Sporocytophaga myxococcoides DSM 11118: one gene and its partner. The protein of the gene in region 1 interacts with the protein of each later gene in a pairwise test. Links are inferred from orthologs where the notes say so. Each region holds a gene or a part of one and is shown in the gene's direction. Other genes may lie near its edges.

Region 1 (11,168 bases):
AGGCCTTTCAATTCAGCCATAATGGCAGGAATAGAGTCTTCCTGCTTCTTCATCTGAAATGACATTCCCTTTTGCTGTAACTTGTTCTGTGCCTTTTGAAGCTTACTCATCTGATTAAAAAAAGTCAGATATTCCGCTGTTGCTTTCGATCCTTCTACAGATGCATTCCCTGGCAAATCTGTCAAATCGGAATTAAACTTTATAGCAGGAGCATCGATAATAAGCAGAACGTTTTGAGTATCTGCCTGCAACAAAACATAATCAGGTTCAGAAAGAGCACCCGTAAATTTATAAGATCCATCAGATCCGATTTCTGTCGAATCTAAATGGATCCAGCTTTGGTTTTCAAGTTTATCAAGGTATAATTTCTTACCACCGCCATTTTTAATTGTTCCTGATAATTCAAAAGAAAAATCACCTTCTTTTTTTTCAGATTCCTTCTTCTCAGAACACCCAAAAACAACCGCTACGATTAGCAGAAAACTTAATACCCTCATAAGATTAATTCAGATTATCCAGTGTCTTTTTTAATAATTCACTTGTAATTTTAGGATCAGCTTTACCTTTTGTAAGTTTCATAACCTCTCCCATAAACATGGCTAAAAGGTTTGTTTTACCAGCTTTATATTCTGCTACTTTATTTGGATATTTTGCAATAGCTTCATCAATCAAAGGTTGTAAAGCTCCAGTATCACTCTCCTGAATCAAATTCATTTTTTCAGCTATTTGCTGAGCTGAGCCTCCCTTTTGATTAATCATTTCAGGGAAAATCTTTTGACTAGCAACGGCAAAGCTTACTTTTCCTGATTCTACCAATGCAATTAACTCAGATACTTTTTGAGTAGACAATGGGAAATCATTTATATGAAGAGTTAATTCATTTAAATATCCCTTCACAGGTCCCATGATCCAGTTAGAAGCTGCTTTATAGTTTTTAGTATGCTTGCATAGGTCTTCAAAATACAATGCTATTTCTTTAGCATCTGTTAATACCTGAGCATCATATTCAGGAAGGCCAAATTCAGTTGTAAACTTCTTATACAGATAACCTGGTAAGCTTGGCATAGTTGCCTTTATATCAGCTAACCATTTGTCTGATATATTTAAAGGCTGAAGATCCGGTTCTGGAAAATATCTATAATCATTCAGCTCTTCTTTGGTTCTCATTCCATAAGTGCTGCCAGTGGTAGCATCGAACATCCTTGTCTCAGAGAAAATTGCTTCACCTTTTTCTATCAGCTCGATCTGACGCTCAATTTCGTGATCTATGGCTCTCTGTACATTTCTGATGGAGTTCATATTTTTGATCTCCACTTTCTTACCGTATTGAGTTGCTCCTTTCAGCATCACAGAAACGTTGGCATCACATCTCATTGAGCCTTCTTCCATGTTACCATCACATACTTCAAGATACCTAACTAGCTTCCTGATTTCTGTTACCACCTGAAATGCTTCTTCCGAGCTGCGGATATCCGGTTCTGTAACAATCTCAATCAAGGGAACACCTGCTCTGTTATAGTCTACAAGAGTATCCGTTTCTCCAGCAAGGTGAAGGTTTTTACCTGCATCATCTTCCATGTGAATTCTATTAAGACGAATCACTTTCTCTCCGTCTTTCATTCGAATCACAACCTCTCCTCCTTTACAAATAGGTGCCTTATCTTGTGTGGTCTGATACCCCTTTGGTAGATCCGGATAAAAATAATTTTTTCTATCAAAGAAATTTACTCTGTTGATTTCACAGCCACTTGCCAAACCCATTTTGATTGCATATTCCACAACCTTTTTATTTAGTAATGGTAATGTTCCCGGGTGTCCCAGAGTGATCACACTTACGTTTGTATTGGGCAAACTTCCGAACTCTGTAGAGTCAGATGCGAAAATCTTACTCAGAGTACTTAACTGGGCGTGTACTTCAAGACCAATTACCGGCTGATATTTATCTATGATTGATTTATCCATTTTAAAAGCAATACTGAATTTTACTTATACTTTTTCTTTAAGAACGCTTTTAGCTTTCACTAAAACTTTATCAAGCCCAGCAAGGTCTTTTCCTCCTGCTGTTGCAAAGAAAGGTTGTCCACCACCTCCACCTTGTATTTCTTTTGCAAGTTCTTTAACAAGGTTACCGGCATGAAGCTTTTTATCCGCAACAAGATTTTCAGAGATCATTACTGCAATCTGAGGTTTATCATCAATTTTGGCTGCAAGAACCAGGAACAAATTATCCACTTTAGCCTTTACGTCATAAGCTAATTGCTTTAAAGCATCTGCTGAAGAAAGGTCTACTCTTGATATCACAACATTAATGCCATCAACTGGTTCTACTTTTTTAAGTAGCTCCTCTTTGATGCCCTGTCCTTCTTTGCTGACATACTCTTCAATCTGTTTCTGAAGCTTTGCTTTTTCAGCCGAAAGCTCTTCCACAGCTTTTAATATGTCTTTAGGATTCTTAAGTACTTCTTTTAATTTTTCAATAATTGAAAGCTGAGAATCAACAAAGGTTTCCGCTTCATCTGCTGTAATTGCCTCTATCCTTCTTACACCAGCTGCTACAGAGCTTTCGGAAACAATCTTAAACAACCCGATTTTCCCAGTTGCAGAGACATGAGTACCTCCGCACAATTCTACTGAATAAGAAGAATCGAAAGTAATGACTCTCACAAACTCTCCATATTTCTCACCGAACAGTGCCATTGCACCAAGAGACTTAGCTTCGTTAATTGGTACATTACGTCTTTCATTCAGCTGAATATTCTCTCTGATCTTGGCATTGACAATCTTTTCAACTTTCTCAATTTCCTCAGTAGTCATTTTGGAGAAATGTGAAAAGTCAAACCTCAATACCTTATCATTTACCAATGATCCTTTCTGCGCAACATGAGTTCCAAGTACATCTCTCAATGCCGCATGCAACAAGTGAGTTGCTGAATGGTTATTTTCAGTAAGGCGTCTTTTCTTCTCATCAACATTCGCTTCAAAGTCAGCTTTAACATCAGCAGGAAGCTTATCTATGATATGTATAATCAGATCATTTTCTTTTTTAGTATCAAGAATCTGGATCTTTTCTTTTCCGGACTGAAGCACACCTGTATCACCTGCCTGACCACCGCTTTCTGCATAGAAAGGTGTAGTATCAAGCACCACCTGATATTGGTCTTTACCTTTTGCAGTGACTTTCCTGTATTTTACAATCTTTGATTTAGCATGCAAATGATCATAGCCTACAAATTCTACACCTTCTTCTTCTCTTACCTGAACCCAATCTGTAGTCTCTTTAACTGCATCTTTCTTGGATCTTTCTTTCTGCACAGCCATTTCCTTTTCAAAGCCGGCTTCATCTATTTCAAGACCATACTCTCTTGCAATAAGTGCGGTAAGATCAACTGGAAATCCGAAAGTATCATACAATTCAAATACTGTTTTTCCGTCTATGACTTTCGCACCTTTGGTCTGTTCTATATTCGCACGTATTTGCTCAAGCTTTTTCAACCCGACTTCAAGCGTTCTCAGGAATGAAATTTCTTCTTCAAGAACTACCTTCTGAACAAAATCCTGCTGAGCCTTTAACTCAGGGAATACTTCTGCAAACTGGTTTGAAAGCACAGGTACCATCTTATTAAGGAACGGCTCTTTGAAACCAAGGAAAGTATATCCGTACCTAACTGCTCTTCTCAAAATTCTTCTGATTACATAACCAGCTTTTGCATTACCTGGCAACTGACCATCAGCAATCGTGAAAGATATTGCTCTGATGTGATCAGAAAGCACTCTCATTGCAACATCGGTCTTCAGATCTTTTCCATAGGTTTTGCCACATGCATCTCCAATGAATTTGATCATTGGCTGGAACACGTCAGTATCGTAGTTCGAAGTCTTCGCCTGAATGGCCATTACCAGGCGTTCAAAACCCATACCTGTATCCACATGCTTCTCAGGAAGCGGCTCCAGGCTCTTATCGGCTTTTCTGTTGTACTGAATAAAAACGTTATTCCAGATTTCAACCACCCTAGGATCATCGTTATTGACCCTGTCCCGGCCTGGCACTTTTTTAATTTCTTCTTCTGTTCTTAGGTCTATATGGATCTCTGTACAGGGGCCGCAAGGACCCTGATCTCCCATTTCCCAGAAATTGTCTTTCTTGGAACCATAAAGAATTCTTTCTTTAGGAAGATATTTCAGCCACAATTCAAGAGACTCATTATCAGGCTCAAGGTTTTCACCTTTGTCTCCTCCAAATACGGTTGCATAAATTCTTTCTTTAGGAAGTTTATACTCAACTGTAAGGAGTTCCCAGGACCATTTTATAGCTTCTTCTTTAAAATAATCTCCGAAAGACCAGTTTCCAAGCATTTCAAACATGGTATGGTGGTAGGTATCTATACCAACCTCCTCCAGGTCATTGTGCTTACCACTTACTCTGAGGCATTTCTGAGTATCGGCTATCCTTTTATATTTAGCAGGCTGATTTCCAAGGAAAATATCCTTGAATTGGTTCATACCTGCATTGGTAAACATTAGAGTTGGATCGTTTTTATTGACGATTGGAGCAGACGGAACAATGTGGTGTCCCCTTTCCTTAAAGAAATCAAGAAATTTCTGTCTTATGCTTTTGGAATCCATTAATTAGGAAAGACCTTTAAATATTTATACTTTTTTTATAATTTTAAGCTTTTCGTCGACAAATCAGGCATAATTTTCACCTGATTCACCGTTATCTGAAGGCGCAAATTTAGTATAAATCTCAGAAGTTCAGTAATGGCCAGAATAAAATATTATTACGACACAGAAACCTGCAAGTATGAGCGTCTTAAGGTATCTACCTGGGACCTAGTACTTAACACGTTGGGTTTTCTTTTTGTCTCATTCATTTTTGCGGTGGCTCTGGTATATGTATACACCAAGTATTTCAAATCCCCGCACGAAACTTTGCTTCGGAAAGAAAATGAAGAGCTTTCGCTTTACTACGACCTACTCAATCAGGAAATTGATCAGGCGAATAAAATGCTGAACGCTCTGCAAGAAAGAGATGACAATATTTACAGAGTTATTTTCGAAGCAGAACCGATTCCTTATTCAGTAAGAAATACTGAGCTGACAGGCATCACGAAATATAAACAACTACTGGATAGAGGTTTAAAGAGGGAAGAATTGATTATTTCAACAGTTGCCAAGCTGGATAATCTTAAAAAGAAAATGTATATCCAGACAAAGTCGTATGATGAAATAGTAAAACTGGCAAAAAACAAGGCTTTAATGCTGGCAAGTATTCCTGCTATCCAGCCTCTCTCTAACAAAGAGCTGACAAGACTTGTATCGGGTTTTGGGTATCGAATTCATCCTATTTATAAAGTTAAGAAGCTTCACACAGGCTGTGATTTTTCAACCCCAAAGGGCACACCAATATATTCTACCGGAGATGGGGTGGTAAAAACTGTAGCTTCCAATCCTGGTGGGTATGGCAATGAAATCGAAGTTGATCACGGTTATGGATATGTCACTAAATATGCACATCTGGACAGGTTTAATGTGAGAATTGGCCAAAGAGTAAAAAGAGGCGAATTGATCGGATTTTCTGGAAATACTGGATCTTCAACAGCTCCTCATTTGCATTATGAAGTCATTCACAATGGTAAAAAAGTTAATCCTGTCCACTATTTCTATATAGATCTTTCACCTGCTGAATATCAAAAAATACTGGAGCTTGCTTCTGTTGAAAATCAATCACTATCATAATTGTAAATTATTATAAATTTCAGGGCATTGGAAATACAATTTCAATGCCCTCTTTTTTTAGAATATTTTGTATATAAGAATTTTATAACTGAATTATTTAATAATAGAGGTTCCTGATTCTGTTGAAAAAAAATGAAATTTTATTTCTATTTTTGAATTTAATAGTCCACTCAAAACCAGAAGCATTTGACTTACCAGGACAAAAAATTGGATAAGATGTACTACACCATCGGTGAGGTTGCCGAGATGTTTGGAGTTGCAGCTTCTCTGATACGCTTTTGGGAAACCGAGTTTGATATTATTACTCCCAGAAAAAACAGAAAGGGAAACAGGCAATACACCAAAGATGATATAGAAAACATCAAGCTGGTTTATCATCTGGTAAAAGAGCGAGGATACACTCTACAGGGGGCCAAAGATTATATAAAAATTCACGGCACAAAGGCCAAAGAAAAGACAGAGATAATAGAATCTCTTCAAAAGGTGAAAGCTTTTCTGATAGAATTGAAGAAAAGTTTGCCTTAAAATTTTTCAGTTCAACAGCTATAAGAAATTTTTAAATGACTCATGCAAATGTTTATGAGGTCGCTATAGGCCTCGTTCCAGGTATTGGTAATCAACTTACCAGGCAATTAGTAAGCTACTGTGGTGATCCGGAACAAGTCTTCAGAGAAAAAAAAGGCAAATTGCTTAAGATTCCTGGCATAGGAGAAAATATTGCAAAATCTATCATTCAGTCCGATATCTTTTCCAAGGCCGAGAAACAAATAGAAACGGCAATCAAAACAGGAACTAAAATTCTTTTTTATACTAATCATGATTATCCTGAACGGCTGAAAACCATATTGGACGCTCCTACTCTCATTTATTATAAAGGCCACGGACCATTAAATTTTCCTAAAACTGTAGGAATTGTAGGTACAAGAAATGCTACAGGATACGGAAAAGAAATGACAGAAAAAATCATATCCGAATTGAAGGAACAAAATGTACAAATCATCAGCGGACTGGCTTATGGCATTGATAGCTATGCGCATAAATCGGCCCTGGACAACGGATTATCTACAATAGGAGTAATGGCAACCGGTGTAAACATTGTGTATCCGGCAGTTCATAAAGAAATGGCAAACAGAATGCAATCGTCTGGCGGTATACTTTCCGAATATCCTTTTGATACAAAACCTGAACCCGGATACTTTCCTGCGAGGAACAGAATAATTGCGGGACTGAGTGATGTTGTAATAGTCGTTGAAGCTTCCAGCTCAGGAGGAGCCTTGATTACCGCTGACCTTGCCAATGGTTATAACAGAGAAGTAATGGCTGTACCAGGAAATATCAACAACAAATATTCCCTTGGATGCAATAACCTTATAAAATCACACAAAGCACAAATCTTTTCAAAGACATCTGATATCATTGAACTCATGAATTGGGATATCTCTATTTTACCCAAACCCAAAAATAAACTACCTGAGATTCCTGAGGGGCTTACTGATGATGAAAAGAAAATATTTCAACTGTTGATCAATAATGGCGAAACTCATATTGATGAGTTGTGCTGGAAAAGTCAGATCCCTGTGAGTAAGATGGCCTCTCTCCTTCTCAATCTTGAATTCAGTAATCAGGTAAAATCATTACCGGGGAAGAAGTATAAATTAGTCTGATATAGTCTTCTTTCGTATATTTTCCCAATGGAAAATTATTACGAGTCTTTGGGTGTAAAAAACACTGCCTCCTTTGAAGAGATCAAAGCTGCATATAAAAGTCTGGCAAAGAAATATCACCCTGATAAACATCAGGGTGATAAATATTATGAAGATCAGTTCAAAAAGATTAATTCGGCTTATCAGACCATTTCAGATCCACAAAAAAGAAGATTATATGATTTAAAACTTCATTATTACTATAACCCTTCACAAAAATCTGCAAAAGCTCATACCTATAGTTCTTCTAAGCCAAGGACCAGTAGACAGCCACGGCCAAAACCGGCCACATCGCCAGCGCCTAAAGTTTCGTCTAAAGAAATAAGAATATATATATACACAGGACTGGCATTGATATTGCTGGTTGCTTGTTCAGTTCTTTTTTATCATTATATGAATAACAGAATGGCAGCAAAAACGCATGAGGAAGCTATTCAATATGAAAAAAAAGGAGAATGGTTAAAAGCCTTAGAGTCCTATACAGAAAGTATATCATTTGACGAAGACTATGCACCTGCTTTTCAAAAAAGAGCTTTGTTAAGGCTCCACATGCTAGGGGATTATCGAGGAGCTGTTTTAGATCTTACTAAAGCAATTGAAAATACAGAAAACCCTTCATGGGATCTGTATTATGAACGCGGAAAAGCTAATGCTAAAATCAAAAAAAAATCTGCTGCCCTTGAAGATTTTAATGAATCGATCAAAAGAAATCCTGCTAAAGATAGTAGTTATCTATACAGAGGAGAGTTACTCCAATATGCCAAGGGTGATTGTCAATCCGCATACCCTGATTATCTGAAATTCCTGAAACATCAGCCAGAGTCAGAAATGGCTCTCCTTAATTTGGCCAACTGTTATCAGGAATTAAACCAACATCAAAAGTCTATAAGTATTTATACTGACATGATTAAAAAGCAGCAAAATCCTGGGATTGCTCATTATTACCGAGGGTTGGCTTACTCAAGGATTGTAGATTCCACCAATGCCTGCTCCGATTTTACCAAAGCTCTCGAATTTGATGTACGACAGGCAAAAAAACTACATCGCAGGTATTGTCTTAAGATAAATGATGAAGAGGACTAAACAAATTAGTCCTTTTTCCTATTTTTAACTTTTCCAAATTGAATTAAAGTTTATGCGCGTTTTTTTATTCACTCTTCTTTCTGTCTTTTCATTTACCCTTAGTTTTTCCCAGGATTTTGCTCATCAATCTCCTGATGTTCCCTACAGAAGTAAACAAAATCCTTATTACTGGAAAAACAACCCTCCAAGTCCCGGGTACTGGCAACAGGATGTGCATTACTTCATGGACGTTTTTCTTGATGATTCCAATAATGTTCTAGTCTGTCCCGATTATAAACTTGTTTATTACAACAACTCTCCATTCGAATTAAAAGAGCTTTATTTCCATTTACATAATAATGCCTTCATTCCCGGATCCTATTATCATGCATTAAATATTGAAAATGATGTGAAGGTAAAATTCGGACCTACTGAAAGCAAGGGGTTAGGAACTGTAGTCGATAGTGTAAGAGTTGACGGAGAAGAGGTAAAGACTATCATTGATAATACCATCATGAAAGTAGCTCTCAATAAGCCTCTTAAATCAGGGGATTCGCTTATTGTGACAATGAATTTTAAAACATATTTTGATCCGTCAGGCACCATGAGAAGAAGGATGAAGCTGTATGAAACATATGGTTTCAAACACTTCGATGCTGTGCATTGGTATCCTGCAATTGCAGTATATGACCATAAATTCGCATGGGAGACAGAACAACACCTCGACAAAGAATTCTACTCTGATTTTGGAGCATTTGATATAAAATTGACACTTCCTAACAACTACGTGCTGGAAGCAACAGGTACACTTCTGAATGAAAAAGAAGTTTTACCAGATACCCTCAGACAAAAACTTGATCTGAAAAACTTTGCTAAAAAACCTATGAATGAGGCTCCTTCTATTGTGATTCCGCGAGAAAAAGGCAAATTCAAAACCTGGGTTTATCATGCAAAGAATGTCCACAATTTCGCTTTCACTGCAGATCCGCTCTATAGAATCGGAGAATTAATATGGAATGGTATCAGAGTAGTTGCTATTGCTCAGGAACCCCATGCATCAGGATGGCAGTTATCGGCTTACTTCACTGCTAACGTGATCAAAGTATATTCTCAGGATTTTGGAATGTATGCGTGGCCCAAGATAGTTGTTGCAGACGCAAAAGACGGCATGGAGTATTCAATGCTTACTTTGGATAATGGTACTTATCCTCAACATCAAAGTCTGCTGGCCCATGAGGTTGGACATATGTGGTTTTATGGGATGGTAGGGTCTAATGAAACCTATAGAGCTATGATGGATGAAGGGTTTACACAATTTTTAACAGTGTGGTCTTTAGATAGAATTGTCGGGGAAAAGAGAGCAAGAATCGGCAAGAATAAATACATCACCAAACATGTTGATTCTTCCGATACAAGATATGAAAATCTATACTATCCATATCTGAATCATGTTGTGGAAGGCTATGATGATCCGCTCAACACACACAGCTCCGATTTCCATGGTGCAATAAGACATGGAGGAAACTATGGCCTTGTATATTATAAAACAGGAACCATGCTCTACAACCTTCGGTATGTGCTTGGAGAAGATCTGTTTTCAAGAGCAATGAAGCATTACTTTAACAAGTGGAAATTCGCACATCCTTACCCTGAAGACTTCCGAGATGCCATTACGGAATACACACAGACTGACCTTAATTGGTTCTTCGATCAATGGATGGAAACTACCAAATACATCGATTATGGCATTGATGAGGTAAAAAGAGTCAGCAAGGAAAATGAATATGAAATTAAGTTCAGAAGAAAAGGTAGCATGCAAATGCCTTTAGACTTCACTGTTAAAGCTTCTGATGGCAGTACTCATGATTTCCATATACCCAATACATGGTTCATTAAAAAGACCAATGCAACCATTCTTCCTAAATGGTACGGATGGGGCTTATTAAACCCTACTTATAAAGCATCTATCAAGTTACCTTCTCCTATCAAAACCATTGAGATAGATCCGAAACATTATCTTGCAGATATTAATCTTACAAACAATAAAGCAGGAGATGGCGGGATTAAAATACTTGAATTTGAACACAGGGTACCTAATGTTACGAGTTGGACAGTGCAGAAAAATACATTGAGACCAGATGTCTGGTACAATAGTTTTGATGGTCTGCAGGTAGGGCCTTACTTCAAAGGAAGTTACTTTGGGAAATTCCAGTATTCAGCAGGTTTCTGGTTTAATACAGGTCTTGCTCAAGGCAAATCAGAAAAAGACCTTGACCTGAAACATCAATGGGTTGCTGCTGATATCTATTTAAAAAGAAATCTTTCTTTAATCTGGAAAGGCTTAAGTGCCAATACTAATCTATACTATAATGCAGGCATTGCTAATTTGAATGCGGGCTTAGAGAAAGTTATCCGTGAACCAGACCAAAGAGCTTCAAAGTATTCAAAACTCTTCATTAATGCGAAATATCTCATTACTACTGATAACTATTTTGTGTACAGACTTTATCCTGAGCAATGGGGTCGTTTTCAGGGAGATTTTACATCTGGCCTGGTAAATGCAACAGTGAATATGGGATACTTTCACTATTACACATATGGAAAAGGCAATGGAGAGTATACATTCAATGTAAGGCTACCATCGATGGGATCTGATTACAACTATTC
Region 2 (11,204 bases), on another replicon or contig:
ACTATTAGAGCTGCACTCCAAATATAGAGCTGGCCAGAATTACTATAGAATGAAAAGAAGCAAACTGTTATTAATCCGGACCAAAATGCCAGCAAGGCTGGGAGGATTTTAGAATTAGATAACATCACTAATCAATGTTCTCAAATTTATATCCGATACCTTTTACAGTCTTGATGTAATCCTCTCCAATTTTCTCGCGCACCTTTCTGATATGCACATCGACGGTCCGCGGGACAACAAAGACATCTGTACCCCAGATTTTTTTCAACAGATCATCTCTGCTGAATACGGTATTAGGATGCTGTGTTAGAAAATAAAGCAATTCAAACTCTTTTTTAGGCAGTACTATTTCCTCATCATTTTTCTTTACAACGTAACTTGATCTATCAATAATAAGTCTGCCAATTTTAACAGATTCGTGTTCAATTTTATTCTTTGAATCTCTTCTGAAAAAAGCCGATACTCGGCTCATTAAAGCCCGTGGTTTTATAGGTTTGGTAAGATAATCATCAGCACCTGCATCAAACGCAGCTACTTCAGAATATTCTTCAGACCTGGCAGTAAGGAATATTATAAAAACATCTTTTAGCTTAGTAATTTCCTTTATCCTTCTACATGTTTCAACCCCATCCATTTTAGGCATCATGATATCCAAAAGAATTAACTGAGGAAGAAATTCCTTCGCCACTTCTATCCCTTTCATACCACTGGGAGCAGTACGCACTTCATATCCCTCCTTTTCCAGATTATACTGAAGAAGTTCCAGTATATCAGGTTCATCATCTACTACCAGTACCTTGTTATTCTTACTCATATCAATTCATATAAAATCATTTACAAAGAGATTCCAGCATATTTACAAGGCTTTCACCTCTTAAATTAGTTGCCACCACCTTGCCTTCTTTGTCTAAAAGAAAAGTAGCGGGAATACCTCTTACTCCATAAAGCTGAGCTGCAGATGACTGCCAGCCTTTTAAATCAGAAACATGAGATTCCCATTTCAATCCATCTTTCAAAATTGCCTGAGTCCAATTATCTTTATTATTATCCAAAGATACACTGTAAACAGTGAATCCTTTATCTTTATATATATCGTAAGCCCTAACCACGTTAGGATTTTCCTTTCTGCATGGACCGCACCAGGAAGCCCAGAAATCCAACAATACCACCTTCCCCTTTAAAGACGAAAGAGCAATTACTTTTCCTGTAGGATCTGTAAGTTTAATATCTGGAGCATCCTCTCCTACTGCTGGTGCTCCTTTGGGAATAGTCTTGATATATTTTGTCGCAAAAGGAGATTTTGGAAATTCCTTTTCATAAGCCACTGCAAGGGACCTGGCAGTAGATTGATCGTGTGGTAAAAATATTTTTATAAATGTACTATAAACAATTTCTCTTTGTGGTGACCCTGGAAGCGTGAGAGACATGATCCTGTTTGCTGCAAGTTTATATTCTTCAATGTTGGGCTCAACAAAACGCTGTAAGTACATAGAAATCTTTGTTGAAAGCATATCACCTCTGGATAATTCATCGTCTTTAAAATCTGAAGACGTAAAAAAATTTTCTCTGGAAGTAGAGTCATCAGTATGGAAAACATTACCCAACTTTCCGATAAAATATCCATCATAATTCTTAGCAATTTCTTTATAGAAACTATTAAGATCTCTGTTTAAAGAATCTAGCTTTACTTGCAGCTTTTTTATTTCTACCGAATAATTTTCAGAATTATAAGCATTTTGGGCCATAATATGCTGAGCTTCTTTATCAAGTTTAGCTAGGTGTTGCTGATATTCATTGTTGCGTCTCAGAAACAGAATATATCCCTCGTTTTCCTTACTTTTATCTATATGCAAACCGGCAGGAATATTATTTAAATCTGCTGATACAGAAACATTTTCCTCTCCTAAAATACATACAAAGGAATTTTCTTCCGAAACACCTATTCTATAAAATCCACGGGGAAGGGCGTTTTTAAACTTAAATGAAAACTGGCCGTTGTTCAGTTTAGCAGAATCTAATTTTGCTATTTCGGGACCAAATATTCTGAAAAGAAATACATAAGGATTTTTACCAGAATTTTTAAATTCTCCTGTTACCGTCACTCCCTTACCTATAGATAAATGACTGATAAATAAGAAAAACAGCAACAGACTCGTATAATATTTATTGAAATTCATCGAAGTTCACAGTAAAACTTTTGCATAAATTTAAGCAATTGGCAGGAGAAATCAGTGTTACTTAAAACAAATAGGGTGCTTAAGTCCCTCATACCCTTTTAAATCAATCTCAACAGCTCCGACAACCATATCTGCCTCTACCTTTAGAGGTATTTTATTTTTATCATCCGAAAGCCAAAGTCGAATAGAATTACCACCTTCAAATAATTGATTTTCAGGCATTATAGGAGATAGTTTTATTGCATTAATAGATCCGAATTTTGTTTTTACCTGCCCCTTTCCAAGATACTTCACAGAAAAATTATAAAGTTTATCTTCGAAAAAAGCATTCACCGTAATGGTATCATTCAAATGGAGAGCATTGTAATTTATCGTTCTGAGAAAATAATAGCCACTTATTATATCCTGCACATCATCAGTAATAGAATACACTCTTGTCTCTTTTTTATTTCCCTTTGTCTCCCTTTCAAGATTTACCTGATTATTTTTGTAATCAAAGTAAGCATATTCCTTTAACCGGTATTTTCCTTCTTCAATTGTACGAAACGCTCTCTGTGGATTCATTGTGGTGGTATCAATATAAGTTCCCCATTGATCTCTGATTCTTAATGCAAAATCAAAAGCTCCGGTTGATTTTCCAGTTACTGTGGCCTTATAACAAACTTTATTATTTACCAGATAAAGTTTAGGGTGCACTTCTATGCGCGCCTCACCGGCATTCATAAAACCATAATGAATTCTGTATTCCAACACTTCATTGGGGCCATAAGGCATTTCTCTGGAAATAGGCAAAGAAGATCCTACAAATCCGACCAGAAATGGAATAAGACAAATCAAAAAAAGTAATTTATTTTTCATGCTACTTAATATGGTAAAAGAACCAACGAGATCTCTATTATTTACTTTCAAAATTTACAGTAGAGGATATCGCTTTTTCAAATGATCCAAATACCTTTTAAAATTACCATTAAATTTAGTATTCAACTCAATTTTAAATTCATCCTGTTTAGATAAATATCTTTGATAATCCAAGAAAAAAGTATTGTTGACATTTTTCTTCTTCCTTATTTTTTTCCCATTAGAAATTAAAAAGTCCCTGAAGATAGTTGTTACCCTAGTCATATAAATTTCTTTCCTTTTAATTTTCTCTTGCAAAGACATTGCCGATCCTAATGATTTATAAAATCTTTTTAGAGAATCTGAATGAGCAAGAACAAGGTCAGCAAACTTATCCGAAACCTCTTCTGACTTTTGAAAATCTTTCAATTCTGGAGAGTCTGGTCCATATTTAGATTTAAGAAATAATAAAGCTCCCTCATATCCAACGAAACTAGCCAAGTTTTCATTGAATTCGACATTATCTTTTGCATATAACGTGCTATGCGTAAGTTCGTGAATAAAAAGATCAGCCAGTGCGCCCGGACTTTTATCCAACATTCCGGATAAAATAGGATCACTGAAAAAACCAAGAGTAGACCATGCCCCTACTTCATCTATTGACGTATCAAATCCTTTTTCCATCATTTTTCTTTCTTCTGCCACAGCCTTTTCATAATCAAAAAAACCTTTATAAGAAAAACTTCCGGCAATCGGGAATGACCACTCGAACGCCTTCAAATCAAATGGTTCAGAAGCAGTTACAATCCATAAAATAGGTTTTCCCTTCTGATCATAGAATGAGGTATACTGATCTTTAACATCAAGCCCAAGAGAATCTTTGGCAAACGCCTTGATCTCATCTATAAGTCTTATTTTTTGCTTAATGGAATCAGCTATATCACCATCCGCTAAAACTTCACTTACAGGTCTGGTATTCCATATAATAGAGATTTGTCCCCTTGCCTGACCAACGCCGTAGATCAATTCTTTATAATAAAAAGTCAGAAACAGTATCAATATACTGATCAACCCTAAAAAAAAGTATTTTAGAACCTTTTTGATTTTTATTGAGCTCTTATTCATTTTCGTTGTAAATCTAAAAAATCGCTTAATAGTTTCATTGCACTCTTCATTTTACATTTTTTCCTTTGTGAATAACTTTTCAAAGCAAATTTTAGAGATCCGGACTAAAATTTTTAATTTTCACTTACAAATGAAAATTCTTCCTAAAGGAACTTTTACATTTAATTACTTTGTTAAAAATTTTAACAAACACATCTTATTAAATACCAGCTACTTTAAAACAAAAAAATAAAATTTTAATATTTCTTGCTAATTATTTTAGCAAGCTGTAATATTGCATAAATATTAATCATTCACATGAGCAAAGCCGAAAAACTAAAAGCCCTGCAGCTGACAATAGATAAGCTGGAAAAAACTTACGGAAAAGGTACCGTAATGAAGTTAAGTGATGAAAAAGTTACCGATGTTCCTGCAATTGGAACCGGTTCACTTGGACTTGATCTTGCTTTAGGTATCGGTGGTTTGCCTCGTGGAAGGATAGTTGAGATATACGGACCTGAATCTTCAGGAAAAACGACACTGACAATGCACTGCATTGCAGAAGCTCAAAGGCAAGGCGGTCTTGCTGCATTTATAGATGCAGAGCACGCGTTCGACAAAGTATATGCAGAGAAGCTGGGAATAGACACTGAAAATCTTCTTATTTCTCAACCCGACAATGGTGAACAAGCTCTTGAAATTGCTGAACACCTTATTAGATCAGGAGCTATTGATATCATTGTAATTGACTCAGTAGCAGCACTAGTTCCAAAGGGCGAAATTGAAGGTGAAATGGGAGATAGCAAAATGGGCTTACAGGCAAGATTAATGTCACAAGCACTTAGAAAACTTACTGGAGCTATTAACAAAACAGGTTGCTGCTGTATATTCATCAACCAGCTGAGAGATAAAATCGGTGTTATGTTCGGTAACCCTGAAACTACAACAGGTGGTAATGCCCTGAAATTCTATGCTTCAGTAAGACTTGATATCCGTCGTATAGGTCAGATTAAAGAAGGTGCTGAAAATATTATTGGGAACAGGACCAAGGTAAAAGTTGTAAAAAATAAGCTGGCACCTCCTTTCAAAGTTGTTGAGTTTGATATCATGTATGGAGAAGGTATTTCTAAAGTGGGTGAAATAATTGATCTGGGTGTTGAACTTGAAATCATTCAAAAGTCAGGATCATGGTTCTCTTACTCAGGAAATAAATTAGGTCAGGGAAGAGATGCTGTAAAAGAAATTCTTTCAGACAATCCTGAGCTTATGGAAGAGATTGATGCAAAAATCAGAGCTAAAATCATGCAATCATCTGACGTTCTTGACGATAAGAAAAAAGGAGAAGAAGAACCAGCTCCAGCACCTGCTAAACCTACGAAGGCAGAAAAAGCAGAGAAAGCAGAAAAAGTTAAATAACAAGAACAACCTATCTATTTATTCATAATCGAAAAGCTGAGCCGTAGTGTTCAGCTTTTTGCTTTTATAGAAATTTAGTTAAATCACTCACTTCCATTAATTTCAATTTCCCTACCCTGTTTTATATTATTCCAGAATTTACACCCTGTTAAAGTTAATTAAACAAAAAAAATTTTGGCTGAATCGAAAATCAAAACAATTGTTATCTTTGCAGGCCCTATTTTAAATTTAATACCGTAATATTAACAAATGAAACTCTCAGAATTTAAGTTTACCCTACCTTCAGAATTACTTGCTCTTTACCCTGCAGAAAACAGAGACGAATCACGACTAATGGTTGTAAATCGTGCTGACGGAACTATTGAGCACAGAATTTTCAAAGACATTGTTGACTACTTCGGCGAAGGCGATGTAATGGTCATCAATAATACTAAAGTATTCCCTGCTCGTCTTTATGGAAATAAAGAAAAAACAGGTGCTAAAATCGAAGTCTTCCTTCTTAGAGAATTAAATCAGGAAGCACATCTTTGGGACGTACTTGTTGATCCTGCACGTAAAATCAGAGTTGGAAACAAACTTTATTTCGGAGATGGTGATCTGGTAGCAGAGGTTATCGACAATACTACATCAAGAGGTAGAACTATCAGATTCCTGTTCGATGGTACAGATGAGGAATTTTACAAAACTATTGACAGCCTTGGAGAAACTCCTCTTCCAAAATATATCAAAAGAAAAGCTGAACCTGCAGACCGCGATAGATATCAAACCATCTATGCTGAACACACAGGTGCCGTAGCTGCTCCGACTGCTGGCCTTCATTTTACCAAGCAGGTAATGAAGCGTCTGGAAATCGAAGGCGTTAACTTTGCTCCTATAACACTACATGTTGGGTTGGGAACTTTCAGACCTGTAGATGTTGAAGACCTTACAAAACATAAAATGGATTCTGAAAATTTTGTAGTAAGTGAAGAAACTGCAAAATTGGTGAATGGCGCTCTTGATAATAAAAGACGTGTTTGTGCAATCGGAACAACATCCGTAAGATCCCTTGAATCATCTACTTCTGCAAATAACAGACTAAAGCCAAATCAGGGATGGACAGACAAATTCATCTTCCCTCCTTACGATTTCAAAATTGCTAATGCTTTGCTTACTAACTTCCATATGCCAGAGTCCACTCTACTTATGCTTACATGTGCATTTGGTGGATACGACCTGGTAATGAAAGCTTATAAAACTGCCATCAAAGAACGCTACAGATTCTTTAGCTATGGTGATGCAATGCTTATTTTATAGGTAAAAAACTATTTTAAATATATACATCCGACAGGAATGTCGGATGTTTTTTCTTTATGGAAGTTTTGCCAAAATATGCCATCATTGTCGCTGGAGGGAGCGGCACCAGAATGAACAGCGAAGTGCCAAAGCAGTTTATTCCACTGAGCGGTCTTCCAATCTTGATGCATACCGTCAAAAACTTTTTTTTCTACGACTCTAAAATTACAATCATACTGGTACTGCCCTCCTCTCAGATTTCTGCATGGAACCATCTGTGCCAGGATCACCATTTTAACTTGCCATTGGAGATCGTACCTGGAGGAAATACAAGATTCCAGTCTGTAAAAAATGGCTTAGCTCATATCCAGGGAGAACGCGGACTCGTTGCCATTCACGATGGGGTAAGGCCTTTGATCCGTAAGAATATCATTCAAAATGCCTTTAAATCCGCTGAAACTTATGGTAGCGGAATTGTTGCGGTGAACTCCAAAGATTCTCTGAGAATACTAAAAGGAAATGAGTCTGAAGCTGTGGATAGAAGCTTGTACAAATGCATTCAAACACCGCAATGCTTTGATCTCACTTTACTGAAGAAGGCTTTTGAAACCGAAGAATTGTCAACTTTTACTGATGACGCTACAGTATTTGAACATGCAGGTCACAAGATTTCACTGGTGGAAGGTGGCTATGAAAATATCAAAATAACTACTCCTGAAGATTTGATTATTGCAGAGGCTCTTCTCAAAAAGTTCTATTAGGCTTTCTCCGTAAAATTAAATCAATATTTTTTTCTAGGCACTCATTGTTTAATACCTGTGGTTTTGGATCTGGTTGTGAAAAATTCAACAGATACCCATCCATTTTTTCCAGGTAATACAGATCATGCGTGATACAGAAGACTGTCTTATTAAATTTTTTCACCCAATCACCCATTAAATCAAAAATTACTTTTTTATAATAAAGATCAAGATACTGAGTGGGCTCATCCAAAAGATAAATCTCAGCTTCCTGGATCATCATCTGGGCAATCCAGACAAGCTGTTGCTCTCCACCGGACAAATGGTCGAAATCCTTTTCATAAAGGTCTGGCCTCCCCAGAAACTCCAATATCTCTAGAACCCGTTCATAATCTAAGGCTGTATAATTTTCAAAAAAACCTTTTCCCCTAAAAAGACCCATTACAACAACATCCTTTACCTTAATCTGAAAATTAACCAGATTTCTTTGTTCAAGAATTGCAATTTGTCGAGGACTTGTTTGACTCTTATTTACTTTTTGATCAAAAAGAAAAATCTCACCCTTATATGGGTGAGATTGTATCAAAGACTTGAAAAATGTCGTTTTACCGCAACCGTTATGACCGATAATTGCCACAAAAGAAGGTTTTCCAATAGCAAAAGAAATTCCTTCTATTATTAACTTTCCTTCAAAGCCTAATGAAAGGCCCTTAACTTCAAGTATAGGCAATTTTTAATACTCGTCTTCATTGAAGAAGAAATCATCTTTGGTCGGATAGTCCGGCCAGATTTCCTCAATACTTTCATAAGGCTGACCATCATCTTCCAGTTCCTGAAGGTTTTCAACAACTTCCATTGGCGCTCCGGAACGAATTGAGAAGTCGATCAATTCGTCTTTGGTAGCAGGCCAGGGAGCATCTTCCAGGTAAGAAGCCAATTCTAATGTCCAGTACATAGTCTATTCCTAATTTTGTTTTCGCAAAAATAAAATTTATTTTATTATAATAAACAAATTTTCTATAAGATTATGAGGTAATTATATTTCCTCCGTCCTACGAGTGACTTTTGAAAAAGTTGTCTTATAAAAAATTTGCCGTCTAACCCATTCTCGCTAATTCGCAGAATTAATAAGTTAATCTATTCATTTTATACTTTAAACCTTATATACCATAGATTGTTTCTCATTGCACTATATCCGTTTTCAATAAAATTTTCTGATATTTGTTTTTCACAACAAGTTTAAACTGAGTTTAATGAGCGAAACCATTATTTTTTCAATGGCCGGAGTGAGCAAAATCATTCCCCCAAAGAGACAGATTATTAAAGATATATACCTTTCTTTTTTTTATGGAGCAAAGATAGGTGTACTCGGACTTAACGGTTCAGGAAAATCTACACTCCTTAAAATCATAGCAGGTATAGACAAAGACTTTCAAGGCGATCTTGCCTTTTCTCCTGGGTATTCTGTAGGATTTCTTGAACAGGAACCAAAGCTCGACCCAGAGAAAACTGTAAAAGAAATTGTCGAAGAAGGTGTGCAGGAAGTTGTGGATCTGTTAAAAGAATTTGAAGAGATCAATCTCAGATTCGGAGAGCCTTTGAGCGATGATGAAATGACTAAGCTTATTGAAAAGCAAGGTGTGGTGCAAGAAAAGCTGGATCAATTTAACGCTTGGGATCTGGATAGTAAACTTGACAGAGCAATGGATGCCTTGAGATGTCCTCCGGGAGAAGCTAAAATAGGTAATCTGTCGGGTGGAGAAAAAAGAAGAGTAGCACTTTGCAGATTACTTCTTAAAGAGCCAGATATATTGCTTCTTGATGAGCCTACCAACCACTTGGATGCAGAATCAGTTCAGTGGCTTGAGCAGCATTTACAACAATATAAAGGTACTGTTATCGCAGTAACTCACGATAGATACTTCCTTGACAATGTTGCAGGTTGGATCCTTGAACTAGACCGTGGCGAAGGTATTCCATGGAAAGGTAATTACACGTCTTGGCTTGAGCAAAAGAAAAGCCGTTTAGCTCAGGAAGAAAAATCTGAATCTAAAAGACAAAAGACATTGGAGCGCGAACTCGAATGGGTTCGTATGGCTCCTAAAGCAAGGCAGGCAAAGTCTAAAGCCCGTATCAGTTCCTACGAGAAATTATTGGGAGAAGAAGCAAAACAGAAAGAAGATAAACTGGAGCTTTTCATCCCTCCAGGACAGAGGCTTGGAAGCAAGGTTATAGAAGTTAATAATGTTTCAAAAGCATTTGGAGATAAAATTCTTTTCGAAAACCTTTCGTTCTCACTTCCTCAAGGTGGTATTGTAGGAATCATCGGACCTAACGGTGCTGGTAAGACTACACTTTTCAAGCTTATCACTGGAGCTGAAACACCTGATGCCGGTACATTTGACGTAGGTGACACTGTTGACATTGGCTATCTTGATCAGGAACATGCTAACCTTGATTCTTCAAAAAGTGTATTTGAAACTATCACTGGTGGCACTGAATTTATCAACCTTGGAGGAAAGCAAATCAACGGAAGAGCTTATGTAAGCAAATTTAACTTCACTGGATCTGATCAGGAGAAAAAAGCAGGCATACTTTCAGGTGGAGAAAGAAACAGACTTCATCTTGCATTGACACTTAAAACAGGTGCAAACCTTCTGTTACTCGATGAACCTACCAATGACCTTGATGTGAATGCAATCAGAGCTCTGGAAGAAGCACTTGAAAACTTCGGAGGTTGTGCTGTTATTATCTCACACGACAGATGGTTCCTTGATAGAATAGCAACACATATCCTGGCATTTGAAGGAGATTCGCATGTACAGTGGTTTGAAGGAAACTATTCAGATTACGAAGAAAATAAGAAAAAGAGGCTTGGTGATACTGCCCCAAAAAGGATCAAGTATAAAAAACTTGTCAAATAAAAAACAAAAGGCCGCGGATTGCGGCCTTTTTGCTTAATCAGTGATTACAATCAGAAGGCACTTCAGCAATCTCCTCCTTTTCTTGTTTAGCGGGCGATTCAGGAATATTATGTTCATTCTTCAGATCAGGCATCCCCGCATTTCTCCAACAGGTATACCATACAGATGCAACCATTAATATCGAATTTCTCATTTGTCTTTCGACCATTCCTGCGAGGAGATTATCATAATAAGAGGAATACTTCCTGGAATAAACCTTAATTGTTGCAGTCCCGCGTTCTTCAAATGAATATTTCTGATCCTCCGGAATTTCAATAGTGGCTTGCTTTTCATATGAAAGGACTGAATCAACAGCCGCGTGAGCTATCCAAACATTATCCCAAATTAAAGATCTCAAATCATTTATATACAAAGCCCGTCCTACAAAAAAATCATACTTTTCAGAAAACAGTTCAGGAATTCGGCTTTCCCAAAGGCCGTGAATCCCATGCTGATTGGTCTTTTGTCCGTTATAATTGCTTGTTGTATGAAGTGGCACATTTGAGTCAGCTATATAATGCCCTAGCTCGGACGAGACTTTAAGTATTTTTTCAATGTCCTTTTCCTGAAAAGCATTTTTAAGTTGAAATGTCATTTTGTAAATCTGCCAAGGCACGATCCCATGCTTTAAAAGAGTGTCCTCTGTAAAAACTTCTTTTGCCTGCTCCCACCCTTCCGGAATGTTTTTATTA

Evidence for each region.
Region 2: the proteins of dprA (region 1) and recA interact in binary tests that used the Bacillus subtilis proteins (3 or more experiments, as listed by UniProt). The link is inferred for Sporocytophaga myxococcoides DSM 11118 from one-to-one orthologs.

Annotation. Positions count from the first base shown.
Region 1 is NZ_AUFX01000005.1:477,432-488,599, reverse strand. Bases 5,462-8,348 are described here. They hold dprA (DNA-processing protein DprA), read left to right. Parts: upstream 5,462-6,296; coding sequence 6,297-7,400; downstream 7,401-8,348. Other genes in these bases: K350_RS0108015 (tetratricopeptide repeat protein), read left to right, coding at 7,428-8,348; K350_RS0108025 (MerR family transcriptional regulator), read left to right, coding at 5,953-6,261; K350_RS0108035 (M23 family metallopeptidase), read left to right, coding at 5,462-5,736. In the rest of the region: K350_RS0108050 (TlpA disulfide reductase family protein), read right to left, coding at 1-497; Asp-tRNA(Asn)/Glu-tRNA(Gln) amidotransferase subunit GatB, read right to left, coding at 502-1,962; alaS (alanine--tRNA ligase), read right to left, coding at 1,987-4,623; more of K350_RS0108035, read left to right, coding at 4,759-5,461; more of K350_RS0108015, read left to right, coding at 8,349-8,522; K350_RS0108010 (M1 family metallopeptidase), read left to right, coding at 8,575-11,168. UniProt on the Bacillus subtilis protein: Protein that helps load RecA onto ssDNA during transformation. Binds cooperatively to circular ssDNA, is able to bridge different segments of DNA. Favors the loading of RecA onto SsbA- or SsbB-coated ssDNA and formation of RecA-DNA filaments.
Region 2 is NZ_KE384560.1:1,023,514-1,034,717, reverse strand. What follows is about bases 3,563-6,485. They hold recA (recombinase RecA), read left to right. Parts: upstream 3,563-4,436; coding sequence 4,437-5,534; downstream 5,535-6,485. Other genes in these bases: queA (tRNA preQ1(34) S-adenosylmethionine ribosyltransferase-isomerase QueA), read left to right, coding at 5,784-6,485; K350_RS0122705 (aminopeptidase), read right to left, coding at 3,563-4,139. In the rest of the region: K350_RS0122720 (response regulator transcription factor), read right to left, coding at 128-814; K350_RS0122715 (TlpA disulfide reductase family protein), read right to left, coding at 831-2,177; K350_RS0122710 (DUF3108 domain-containing protein), read right to left, coding at 2,235-3,035; more of K350_RS0122705, read right to left, coding at 3,090-3,562; more of queA, read left to right, coding at 6,486-6,830; K350_RS0122685 (2-C-methyl-D-erythritol 4-phosphate cytidylyltransferase), read left to right, coding at 6,887-7,570; K350_RS0122680 (ABC transporter ATP-binding protein), read right to left, coding at 7,554-8,279; K350_RS0122675 (DUF2795 domain-containing protein), read right to left, coding at 8,283-8,504; energy-dependent translational throttle protein EttA, read left to right, coding at 8,803-10,473; K350_RS29985 (zinc dependent phospholipase C family protein), read right to left, coding at 10,511-11,204. UniProt on the Bacillus subtilis protein: Multifunctional protein involved in homologous recombination, DNA repair and competence.